2 regions of the Alcaligenes sp. WGS1538 genome follow, and region 1 is predicted to be linked to the other one. Evidence: riboswitches for the same ligand, from Rfam matches in the RefSeq annotation. Region 1 holds a riboswitch; the other holds the start of a gene.
The links. Region 1 has a riboswitch for thiamine pyrophosphate ahead of thiC (phosphomethylpyrimidine synthase ThiC). Riboswitches for the same ligand answer to the same signal wherever they lie in the genome.
Positions count from the first base shown of each region.

Region 1 (5,763 bases):
AGCCACCTGATCAATGAATTGCTGGGCGGCGCGAACGACACCGAGCTGATGCACCGCAACAACATGGTGTTTCCCAACGCGGCCTCCGAGTCGGACTGACCCGGCAGGGCGGGCCTCGGACGTCCGGCCTTGACCCGCTCCGCCCCCGCCTGTTGAAATAGACCAGCCAGACGTATCGAATTACGACAGCGGGCGCGCATGTCGCGCCTCGCACCTGCGCAGCCCTGCCGCGCCATATAAGGAAAAGTATGAAGATCCTCGTTCTGGGCGCCGGCGTGGAAGGAGTCACCAGCGCCTATTATCTGGCCCGCCAGGGCCACAGCGTGACGGTGGTGGATCGCCTGCAGGGCCCCGCCCTGGAGACCAGCTTCGCCAATGCCGGCCAGCTGTCCTTCGGCTACGCCTGCCCCTGGGCCGCGCCCGGCATCCCCCGCAAGGCGATAGGCTGGATGTTCGACCGCCACCCTCCCCTGACCATACGCCCGGACCGCAGCCTGGAGCAGATCCGCTGGCTCCTGGCCATGTGGCGCAACTGCACGCCCGACCATTACGCCACCAACAAGGAACGGATGGTGCGGCTGGCCGAATACAGCCGGCATTGCCTGGCCGAGCTGCGCGAGACCACCGGCATCCAGTACGAGCAACGCCGGCAGGGCACGCTGCAGCTTTTCCGCACCCAGCAGCAACTGGACGCCGTCGCCGCCGACATCCAGGTGCTGCAACAGGCTGGCGTGCGCTACGAGCTGATGCCGGCCTCTGAGCTGCACCGCGTGGAACCCGCCCTGCGGCATGTTGAGCACAAGCTGAGCGGCGGCTTGCGCTTTCCTGACGACGAGACCGGCGACTGTCAGCTTTTCACCACCCGCCTGGCCGAACTGGCCCGTCAGGAAAGCGTGGAATTCCGCTGGGGCCAGACGATCCAGCGCATCCATGCAAGCGGCGGACGGATCAGCGGCGTGCAATGCCAGGACGAACTGCTGGTGGCCGATGCCTATGTCGTCGCGCTGGGCTCCTGGTCCACGGGCCTGATGAAAGACCTGCAGGCCATTCCCGTCTATCCGCTGAAAGGCTATTCCATCACGGCGGCCATTGCGGACGAATCGCGGGCGCCGCAGTCCACGCTGCTCGATGAAAGCTACAAGATCGCCCTGACCCGTTTCGATCGCCGCATACGCGTAGGCGGCATGGCGGAAGTGGTGGGCTTTGACAAACGCCTGAACCCGCGCCGCCAGCAAACCTTGCTGATGGTGCTGAACGACCTGTTCCCCGGCAGCTACCAGAGCGGCGTGGATCTGAACTTCTGGACCGGCCTGCGACCCAAGACCCCCGACAGCACGCCCATCATAGGCCGCACGCGCTATGACAATCTGTTCCTGAACACCGGCCACGGCACGCTGGGCTGGACGCTGGCCACCGGCAGCGCCCAGTTGCTGGCCGACATCATCAGCGGCCGGGAGCCCGCCATCCGTGCCGACGACCTGTCGGTGCAACGCTACGCGCATTGACCGCAGCGGCAGAACGCCCGCCACCGCGGAACACGGACGCACGGGCAAGCGTCATTCGCAACGGCGGGCGTACAAAGAGTTCATCCCAGGGTCCTGGCGCCGGACGAACCGCATGATGCGGAGGGAAAGAACGACAAACCAAGGCTTCAGTCGCGCAGTTCGCAATTGGCGGCAAACATGTAACCCCAGTTGTGCACCGAGCGCACCGGCAGCACGGCATCGCCCCGATTGAACTTGCGGCGCATCCGGCTGACCAGCACCCCCAGCCGATTGATGAGCAGAGCCGAAGGCGGATCTTCGATCTCGCCCTGCACACCGGCGATGGCGCTGAGCAGTTCATGGTGGCTGGCGCGCCGGTCGGGGTGATGCAGCAGGCAGCAGATGAAAGAGCGCTCCGTGGTGGTCAGGGCGAAGGATTGCCCGTTGGGCGCCACCAGGGCCCAGCCTTCCTGTGTGAGCGCCCAGTCGGCGCGTTGGCGCAGTTCGGGCAGCATGGGCACCTGCATCAGGCGACGCTGCAGGCTTTGCAGGCTGGCCGCCAGCAGTTCGAAGGACGCATCCCTGGGACACAGTTGGTCTCCGCCGCTGTGCAGCGCCTGGAGCATGGCCGCGTCGGAATAGTCCGCCTGCATCAGGATGCCGACCTGCGGGCACAGCATGCGCAGGCGCACGGCGGCCGCGCAGATATCGGACAAGGCGCCGCCCAGCCAGGCGATGCACACCGAGCCCATGTGCCTGCCCCGGCTTTGCGCCAATTGCAGCAAGGCGGTGGAGTCGCGGCAGGAAATCGGCCGATAGCCCCGTTCCGCCAGGGCCTTGACCTGCTGTTCCAGCAGGTTTCGATCAGGAATGACACTGGAGAGGTACAGCACAACAGGACCGCCAGTAACCACATTTGTAACCGACATAGTTGATACCTTAACTATAATGACGCCAGATGACCCTGCCTGACATTATAAATCACAATCGTGTTATTTAATCAAAACCATCGTGGTGGTCGTTGCATCAACAATCTGTGGTGTGAAAAACTTCTCCGAACGCCTGCGCCACGCACGGCAACAACGCGGCCTGTCGCAGGCCGGGCTGGCCCGCTTGTGCGGCCTGAGCCAGAGCGCCATCTCCAACTACGAGAACGGCACGCGCCGCGACGCCCGGGAAATCCTGGACCTGGCCAAGGCCTTGAGCGTCAGCGCGCAGTGGCTGCGCAACGGAGTGGGCATGATGGAGCCCCGGGCGGGCGGCGTCCTGGTCATGCATGAACCGGACGGCGGACCGCCCATCGTCACCTGGCCTTTCAGCCGCTTTTCCGTGGATGAAATCGTCGCGCTGCCCGTGGCCGAGCGCGAACTGCTCGAGCGCACCGTGCGCCACCTGCTCGACGGCATGAAACCCCGCTAGCGGTCCCTCTCGCGGCAAGGCCGCAGCCCCATCATCACATACGGGATTATCCACCAAAACCATCGTGGTTGGCGTTCCATGAACAATCACTGGTGTGAAGCACTTTTCCGAACGCCTACGCCATGCCCGGCAGCAGCGCGGCCTCTCCCAGGCCGAGCTGGCCCGGCTCTGCAACCTGAGCCAGAGCGCCATCTCCAACTACGAGAGCGGCGCGCGCCGTGACGCCCGCGAGATCCTGGACCTGGCCAAGGCCCTGAACGTCAGCGCCCAGTGGCTCAAGAGCGGCCTGGGCCCCATGGAGATCAGCGTGGGCGGCGCACTGGTCATGCATGAACCGGACGGCGGACCGCCCATCGTCACCTGGCCCTTCAGCCGCTTCTCCGTGGACGAGATCGTGGCGCTGTCCGGCAAGGACCGCGAACACCTGGACCAGACCATACGCCATCTGCTCAATGGCATGAAAAGCAAATAAGCTTTATCAGCCCACAGACAGGTCCAAGACACCTATACTTGTCCTCACGCAGGGGTACTCGCCGCAGGCGGGTTGAGAAACACCCTCGTACCAGTACGGATAATGCCGATGCTGGGAGCGTGCGCCCCAGGTGCAATGCCTGCAAGGTGCTTCTTCCTATATCGGCTCCACCCCTTCCTTGGAGCTGCAATGACAAGCAAAAACCCAACTTTCACGGCCACCGCGGCCAGCGTGGACCCGGCTGCGATCCAGCCTTTGCCCAATTCCCGCAAAATCTACCAGACCGGCTCGCGTCCCGACCTGCGCGTGCCGTTCCGCGAGATCACCCTGGCCGACACCCCCAGCCAGTTCGGCGCGGAGCGCAACCCCCCGCTCAGCGTCTACGACACCAGCGGCCCCTACACGGACCCGGCCGCCCATATCGACATCCGCAAGGGCCTGCCGCCGCTGCGTCAGGCCTGGATCCAGGAGCGCGACGACACCGAGCTGACCGCCGGCCTGAACAGCCAGTACGGCCGGGCCCGGCAGGCCGATCCGGAGCTGGACGCGCTGCGCTTCGAGCTGGTCCGCCGGCCGCGGCGCGGCAAGCCCGGCGCCAACGTCACCCAGATGCACTATGCGCGACGCGGCATCGTCACGCCCGAAATGGAGTTCGTGGCCATCCGCGAGAACCTGCGCCGCGAGCACTACCTGGAGAGCCTGCGCGCCAGCGGCCCGCAAGGCGAAGAAATGGCCCGCCGCCTGACCCGCGTGCATCCCGGCCAGGGCTACGGCGCCACCCTGCCCGCTCTGGTCACGCCCGAATTCGTGCGCGACGAGATCGCGCGCGGCCGGGCCATCCTGCCGGCCAACGTCAACCACCCGGAAACCGAGCCCATGATCATAGGCCGCAATTTCCTGGTGAAGATCAACGCCAACATCGGCAACTCGGCGCTGGGCTCGACTATCGGCGAAGAAGTCGAAAAGATGACCTGGGCCATACGATGGGGCGCGGACACCATCATGGACCTGTCCACCGGCAGGAACATCCATGAGACGCGCGAATGGATCATCCGCAACTCGCCCGTGCCTGTGGGCACCGTGCCCATCTACCAGGCCCTGGAGAAGGTCGGCGGCATTGCCGAAGACCTGACCTGGGACATCTTCCGCGACACGCTGATCGAGCAGGCCGAACAGGGGGTGGACTATTTCACCATCCACGCCGGCGTGCGCCTGCCCTTCATCCCGATGACGGCCAGCCGCATGACGGGCATCGTGTCGCGCGGCGGCTCCATCATGGCCAAATGGTGCCTGGCGCATCACCGCGAAAGCTTCCTGTACGAGCACTTCGAAGACATCTGCGACATCATGAAGCAGTACGACGTGGCCTTCTCGCTGGGCGACGGCCTGCGGCCCGGCTCGGGATACGACGCCAACGACCAGGCCCAGTTCGCCGAACTGCGCACCCTGGGCGAGCTGACCCAGGCAGCCTGGAAGCACGATGTGCAGGTCATGATCGAAGGCCCCGGCCACGTGCCGCTGCACCTGATCCCGGAAAACATGCGGCTGCAGCTGGAGCACTGCCATGAAGCGCCCTTCTATACGCTGGGGCCGCTGGCCACGGACATCGCGCCAGGCTACGACCACATCACCTCCGGCCTGGGCGCGGCCATGATCGCCTGGCAGGGCACGGCCATGCTGTGCTATGTCACGCCCAAGGAGCACCTGGGCCTGCCCAACAAGAAGGACGTCAAGGACGGGATCATCACCTACAAGATCGCCGCCCACGCGGCCGACCTGGCCAAGGGACACCCGGCCGCGGCTTTTCGCGACAACGCCTTGTCCAAGGCGCGCTTCGAGTTCCGCTGGGAGGACCAGTTCAACCTGGGCCTGGACCCGGACACGGCGCGCGCCTTCCACGACGAGACCCTGCCCAAGGACTCCATGAAGGTGGCCCACTTCTGTTCCATGTGCGGACCCAAGTTCTGCAGCATGAAGATCTCGCAGGACGTGCGCGACTACGCCAAGGCCAAGGGCCTGGACGAGGCGGCCGCCGTGGACCAGGGCATGAAGGAGATGTCGGTGCAGTTCGTGCAGCAGGGCAGCAAGCTGTACCAGGAGGCTTGACGCCTTCATGATCAGGCAGTGAAAGCGCCCCGGGCGGGTTTATCCTGCCTGGGGCTTTCTTGTGGGGCTTCTTCGATTATCAAGGCCATTGCCGGCGGGGGAGCGCTCCGAGAGGCAAGCATTCTGCTGTTCGAGCGCGACGCTTATGGCTCGTCCGGGGGGCGAGCCATCGCGCGAGTTCAGAATGCGCCCGGAGCGATCCGCCGGCAAGGGCACCAGTGCGCAGCACCGGCAGGCAGCCAGCCCAGACTGTCCCCCAGGCTTCTTGAACGGCGTCTTTGC
Region 1 is NZ_CP171109.1:3,271,471-3,277,233, forward strand. It holds gene proB (glutamate 5-kinase) at 1-99, shown strand, start outside; gene ACF3ND_RS15205 (D-amino acid dehydrogenase) at 249-1,505, shown strand; gene ACF3ND_RS15210 (DNA-binding response regulator) at 1,652-2,413, opposite strand; gene ACF3ND_RS15215 (helix-turn-helix domain-containing protein) at 2,526-2,903, shown strand; gene ACF3ND_RS15220 (helix-turn-helix domain-containing protein) at 2,998-3,375, shown strand; TPP riboswitch at 3,416-3,509, shown strand; gene thiC (phosphomethylpyrimidine synthase ThiC) at 3,565-5,481, shown strand.

Region 2 (5,763 bases), 1.4 Mb from region 1:
GGGCGTGGGCGGCGCGGTTCTCCGAGGACATCAGGGCCAGATGCATCATGTCGGCGCGGCTCAGGGTGGAACCCACGCTCAGGCGTGAACTGGAATATTTGACGCGGTCCACGTCATCGTCGATGATCTGCAGCATTTCGTCCATGGGCAGGCCGGACTCGGCCACGACCAGGGCGGTCATCAGCTTGGTGATCGAGGCGATGGGCCGCACGGCGTCGCTGTTCTTCTGGTACAGCACGGTGGCCGACTCCAGGTCCTGGACGAAGGCGATCTCCGAGCGCAGGGCGGCGTTCTGGATCAAGGCGTCGTGCTTGAGGCTGTTCAGGGCGCGCTGGCTGTCGTTTTCGGTATAGGTGACCGGCTGCAGGTTCTTCTTGAAGACCAGGTGCGGGGCCTTGTAGCTGACGGCCGAGGCGGGCTCTGCCGTGACGGCCTGGGGCGCCAGGGCGACGGTCTGGGCCAGGGCGGCGGTGGAAAAGGGCACTGAAAACAAGACGCTGAGCGCCAGGCATATAAAATTCTTTTTTCTGTGTTGTTGCATCTTCGGTTTCCGTGGGCGAGAAACAGAACTTCAATCAGATCCGTGCGCTAATGCTACCAGAAAAATGTCCAGCTATATTAGTCGCTTACGCGCAAAAGTTGAAAAAAAACTTAAGTCGGGCCCCCGCTTTCGTTAAGGCGCTTATTTTATCTGTATAAAGATACAGTGAAACGAAAACGAAACAGACATGGAAAAGAAATTCACTGTTTTTTTAAACAGATTTTTAATTCAAAGCGCATTTATCGCCATGTCGGCAGTGATGCCGGCGCAGGCAGCGTCCCTGTCGTGGGGAACCCAGCAACTGGGACCAGCGATCACCACCGGGCTGCCGCGCGCCACCCAGTCGTTTCCGGCCCCGCCGGAGCTGGCGCGTTCAAGCGCTGCGGTCACGATACGCAAGGTGCATGTCAGCTATCGCCATGGCGGCCGCGCCGTGTTGAAAAGCCGCCTGTGCCTGGACGGCGGCGGCCCCTGCGTGGACATGAACGGCGCCGTATTGAACACCAGCGTCTTCGCGGGCCAGGACGCGCGGCGCGGCTTCGTCCTGCAGCACGAGGTCTGGAGCTGGGCCGGCAGCACGACGCCGGTGCGCGTGCAGGCGGACATCCAGGTCTGGTACGAGCGCGCGGATTGATCCAGATCAATCTTCACGTCTAAAGAAAGTCCTCGCAGGGCCGATATGTAGGGTTGAGGGCCGTTGGGCCCGCAACCAGGACTTGTGCATGAATCCCTCTACCCTGATCGGCATCGTGGCCAGCGTGCTGCTGTTCGCCGTCATCCTTTTCTTTACCGCTGAAAATCCCGCCCTGTTCGTGGACCTGCCCAGCCTGGCCGTGGTGCTGGTGGGCACGCTGGCGGCCACCTTCATCAGCTATCCCCTGAGCGAAGTGGTGCGCATCTTCGGGCTGATCGGCACCGTGCTGCGCAACGAACGCCTGTATACCCAGCAGGACATGGACGAGCTGATCAACATCTCGCGTCTGTGGATGATGGGCGACATACGCGCGGTGGAGACCGCGCTGGAGAAAGTGGCCAATCCGTTTCTGAAGACCGGCGTGCAGCTGGTCATAGACCGGGCGCCTGAAGAAGACATCCAGGATCTGCTGCAATGGCGCATCAGCCGGCTGCGTGCGCGAGAACATGCGGAGGCCCAGCTGTTCCGCCTGATGGCCAGCTTTGCGCCCGCCTTCGGCATGGTGGGCACGCTGATCGGCCTGGTGAACCTGATGTTCCTGCTGGGCGATGGCGACATCACGTCCATCGGCCAGCAGATGGCGCTGGCGCTGATGACGACCTTCTACGGCGTGCTGCTGTCCAACCTGGTCTTCAAGCCCGTGGCCGTCAAGCTGGAACGCCGCACCGAACAGCGCGTGGTGCTGATGAACATGATCATGCAGGGCGTGTCCATGATGAGCCAGCGGCGCGGTCCGGCCCTGATGCGTGAAACCCTGAATTCCTTCATGGCTCAGTATCAGGATGAAATCAACGACCGGGGCGGCCGAGACGACGATCCCGATCCGGCTCCCGAGCGGAGCTGATCGCCATGGCACGCAAGGAGCAGGACATCACCCTGGGCGAACTGGCGGAGCGCCAGAAGGCCGTCCAGAAGGAGCTGGAAGAAGCGCGTCGCGGCATGGCCGAGCAGCAGCTGGCCAGCAATCTCGCCGCGCGGCGGGGGCGCCGCTGGGACGAGCCGGCGCTGGCCGCGCCCGAGGAAGAAGAGTCCTGGCTGACCACCTATCTGGACATGATGACGCTGCTGCTGGTGCTGATGATCGTCATGCTGTCCTTCGCCGGCAAGCGCGCCCAGTCGGAAGCGGGCGCGGGGCAGGGCGGGGTGGCGGCAGTGGCCCAGGCCGGGGCCGCCGGCGCCGGCGTGATGCCGGCCGGAGCGGGGCTGCTGCCCGAAAGCGGCAAGGCGCCGGGGCAGGGCGCGGGCGATCATGGCCTGCAGCTGGACGGACTGGGCGACGATATCGACATCGTGGTCAACGACAAGTCCATCAGTTTCCGCATCAACAGCGAAATCCTGTTCTCCTCGGGTGGCGCGGACCTGGGGCTGGAAGGCCTGGGCGTGCTGCGCAAGCTGGTGACGGTGCTGAACTCCACATCGCACCAGATCGTCATCGAAGGCCATACGGATTCGGTGCCCATTCGCAGCTACCGCTACCCCTCGAACTGGGAACTGTCCGGCGCGCGCGCCGGCAGCGTGGTGCGCTATCTGGAATCCAATGGCGTGGCCAGTCAACGCCTGAGCGCCGTGGGCTATGCCGATACGCGGCCTCTGGGTGACAACGCGAGCTCCGAAGGGCGGGCCAGCAACCGGCGCGTGGAGCTGATTCTGTTGACGGCCCCTGAGGGGCAGATCCAGCCCTGATCCTGTACTTGCGCGCCGGCCCCGTCCTTGATGGCGAGATCGGCGCGCCTGTGCGTGATCAAATTCAGTTCTGGTCCAGCACCCGCGTGGAGCCGGCCAGCTTGCCGAAGTCGAACTGAGGCAGGCGCCGGCGCAGGGGCATGATGATGGCGGTGACCAGCGCGGGCACCACGGCCGCCAGCACGAAGGATTCCAGCAGATAGTCCAGCGGACCGTCGGGGCGCGGGAAGATGGCCAGTCCCGCAGCCAGGCCCGCCACGGTGCTGAGGGTGGCCGTGATGCCGTCGTAGCGGCGGCTGTACAGTCCGAAGAACACCGGGAAGGCCGCGGCCGAGCACAGCAGATCGGCCAGCAGGAACAGGTACAGCACGCTGTAGCCCTGGGAGGAGGCCACCAGCACCGGGATGGCGCTCAGCCACACCAGCCAGCGCGCCAGGCGCATCATCTGGGCGGTGCTGCGCTGGGGCATCAGCCGGCCCAGGTCCACGGCCACCAGGCTGGAGACGGCGCTGATGACGGTGTCGGCGCTGCTCATGACCAGCGACAGGCCCAGCGGGATCAGCAGCACCAGGAACCAGACGGGCGCCTGGGGCAGAATCACGTTGAACAGCGCCACGGAGCTGTCGCCCTGGCCGCCCAGGCCCACGAAGGCCAGGCCGAACAAGCCCATCAGGAAGATGAAGGGCGCCACGAACAGGCCGCCCAGCAGAAAGCCGTTGCGCATGGCCTTGTCGCTCCGGGCGGCATAGATGCGCTGCCAGTTGCCCTGGTGGAACAGGCCGGTCAGCAGGATGGCCACGAAAAAGGTCAGGCCCGCCTTGACGCCGACCGGGTCGCTCAGCTCCACCAGGCGCGGCGCCTGCAGCTCCACGGTGCGCAGCAATTGCGCCGGGCCGCCCACGGCCTGCCAGCCGAGCAGCACGATCAGGAACAGCATGGGCACGATCACCAGCATCTGCACCTTGTCCGTGAAGATGGAGGCGCGCAGGCCGCCGTAGGAGGTGTAGATCAGCGTGGCCACCAGCACCACGCTGGCCGTGACCCACAAGGGAATGGGCGCGATCAGGGTGATCATCTTGGACATGGCGGTGATTTCCGCCGTCATGGCGATGAAGATGTAGAACAGCATGATCAGCAAGGTGAGCGCATACATGGGCCGGCCGTAGCGGGCGATGACGAACTCGGTCAGGCTGTGGCCGCGCGGCAGCAGCTCGCGCATGCGCTTGCCCAGCGGGATCATGACCAGGCGCGGGGACATGGAGCCCAGCGCATAGCCGATCACGGCGGACAGGCCGCCCCAGGTGGCCGCCTGGGCGGGGGAAAACAGGATCCACGCGCCCAGGGACGAGGCCAGCAGGGTCAGGATGGTGGCCAGCGCGCTCTGGCTGTTGCGCGCCACCACGAAGTCTTCCAGGGAACCGTTCTGGCGCCGGGCGTACAGCACCCCGGCCACCGCGAACAGGGTTGAAAAGGCAAGCAGCCACAGCAGCGTGGCGTTCTGGTTCAGCATGATATCTCCCCAAAGCCTGCCAGGGCAGGCGCGAACCCGCCTGCAGCGGCCCGGTTGGGCGCAGGGCGGACAAGAATGGAGGGATAGAAATGGGCGTGTGAGGCGGCGCGCGCAGCGTGACGGGCTGCAGGCAGGCCGATGGGCCGCGTTTCCTTCCCTTCGCCGGCATGATCCGGATCAGGTTCGAAGGGTTACCGCATGAGAGCGGAATCTCAGCCCGTCAAGAACGTGTTCATGGTCTTTTCATGGCCTTGCCGTCGCGCGCCAGGACTGCGGTTGGTCGCCGTCTTGCGGGCCGTGGAATGAACACGTTCCAAGGACTCCCCCAGGAACTGCGCAAAGCTTAGAAGCGTGCGGCCTGAAAGTCAATAAAGACTGAAGGCGCGTTCTGTGCTATGGTCTGCCCTGCGGCACGGGGTGTCCTTTTCAAAAGGGCTGAGATAAAACCCGTCGAACCTGATCCAGCTCATACTGGCGAAGGGATGTCGAACCCTCATTTCCCCTGTCCGAACAGGGCTGACATCCTCGCCGAATCTTTGGAAGGAATGTCATGTCTCTGGACACTATTTCGGAACTCTCACGGCAAGTCGTCCTCGTCACGGGCGGGGCGCGCGGCCTGGGCGCCAGCCTGGTGCGCGCCTTTGCGCGCCAGGGCGCGCGGGTGGTCATCAATTACCTGACAAGCGCAGCGGGCGCGCAGGCCCTGGCGGCCGAGTTTCCCGGCCAGTGCCTGGCGGTGCAGGCGGACGTGACCGACGCGCAAGCGGTTCAGGCCATGTTCGCCGCGGCGCGCCAGCATTTCGGCGCGCCCGTCACCACGGTGGTGAACAATGCCTTGCCGGCCTTCAAGTTCAACGGCGATGCGCGCCCGCATGCGGACACGCTGCGCTGGGCCGACCTGCATCAGCAGCTGGAAGGCGTGGTGGGCGGAGCCTTGAACACGACGCAGGCCGCCCTGGCGGGCATGCAGGAAGCCGGCTTTGGCCGCATCATCAATATCGGCACCAACCTGTTCCAGAATCCCGTCGTGCCGTATCACGACTACACGGCCGCCAAGGCGGCGCTGCTGTCCCTGACGCGCACCCTGTCGCAGGATCTGGGCCCGCAGCAGATCACCGTCAACATGATCTCCGGCGGCCTGCTGCGCACCACGGACGCCTCGGCGGCCACGCCGGAAGCGGTGTTCGACCTGATCGCCGCCAGCACGCCGCTGCGCCGGGTGACCACGCCCGAGGAATTCGCGGATGCGGCGCTGTTCTTTGCGGGTCCTTGGGCGCGCGCCGTCACGGGACAGAACCTGGTCGTGGATGGCGGACTGGTGAAAAACGGATGAGA
Region 2 is NZ_CP171109.1:1,918,926-1,924,688, forward strand. It holds gene pbpG (D-alanyl-D-alanine endopeptidase) at 1-493, opposite strand, end outside; gene ACF3ND_RS08955 (hypothetical protein) at 789-1,175, shown strand; gene ACF3ND_RS08960 (motility protein A) at 1,264-2,079, shown strand; gene ACF3ND_RS08965 (flagellar motor protein MotB) at 2,085-2,918, shown strand; gene ACF3ND_RS08970 (sodium:solute symporter family protein) at 2,983-4,428, opposite strand; TPP riboswitch at 4,566-4,765, opposite strand; TPP riboswitch at 4,832-4,928, shown strand; gene ACF3ND_RS08975 (3-oxoacyl-ACP reductase) at 4,979-5,761, shown strand; gene ACF3ND_RS08980 (LLM class flavin-dependent oxidoreductase) at 5,758-5,763, shown strand, end outside.
Region 2: linked by a shared signal. The riboswitch ahead of ACF3ND_RS08970 (sodium:solute symporter family protein) and the one ahead of thiC (phosphomethylpyrimidine synthase ThiC) in region 1 are both predicted to bind thiamine pyrophosphate.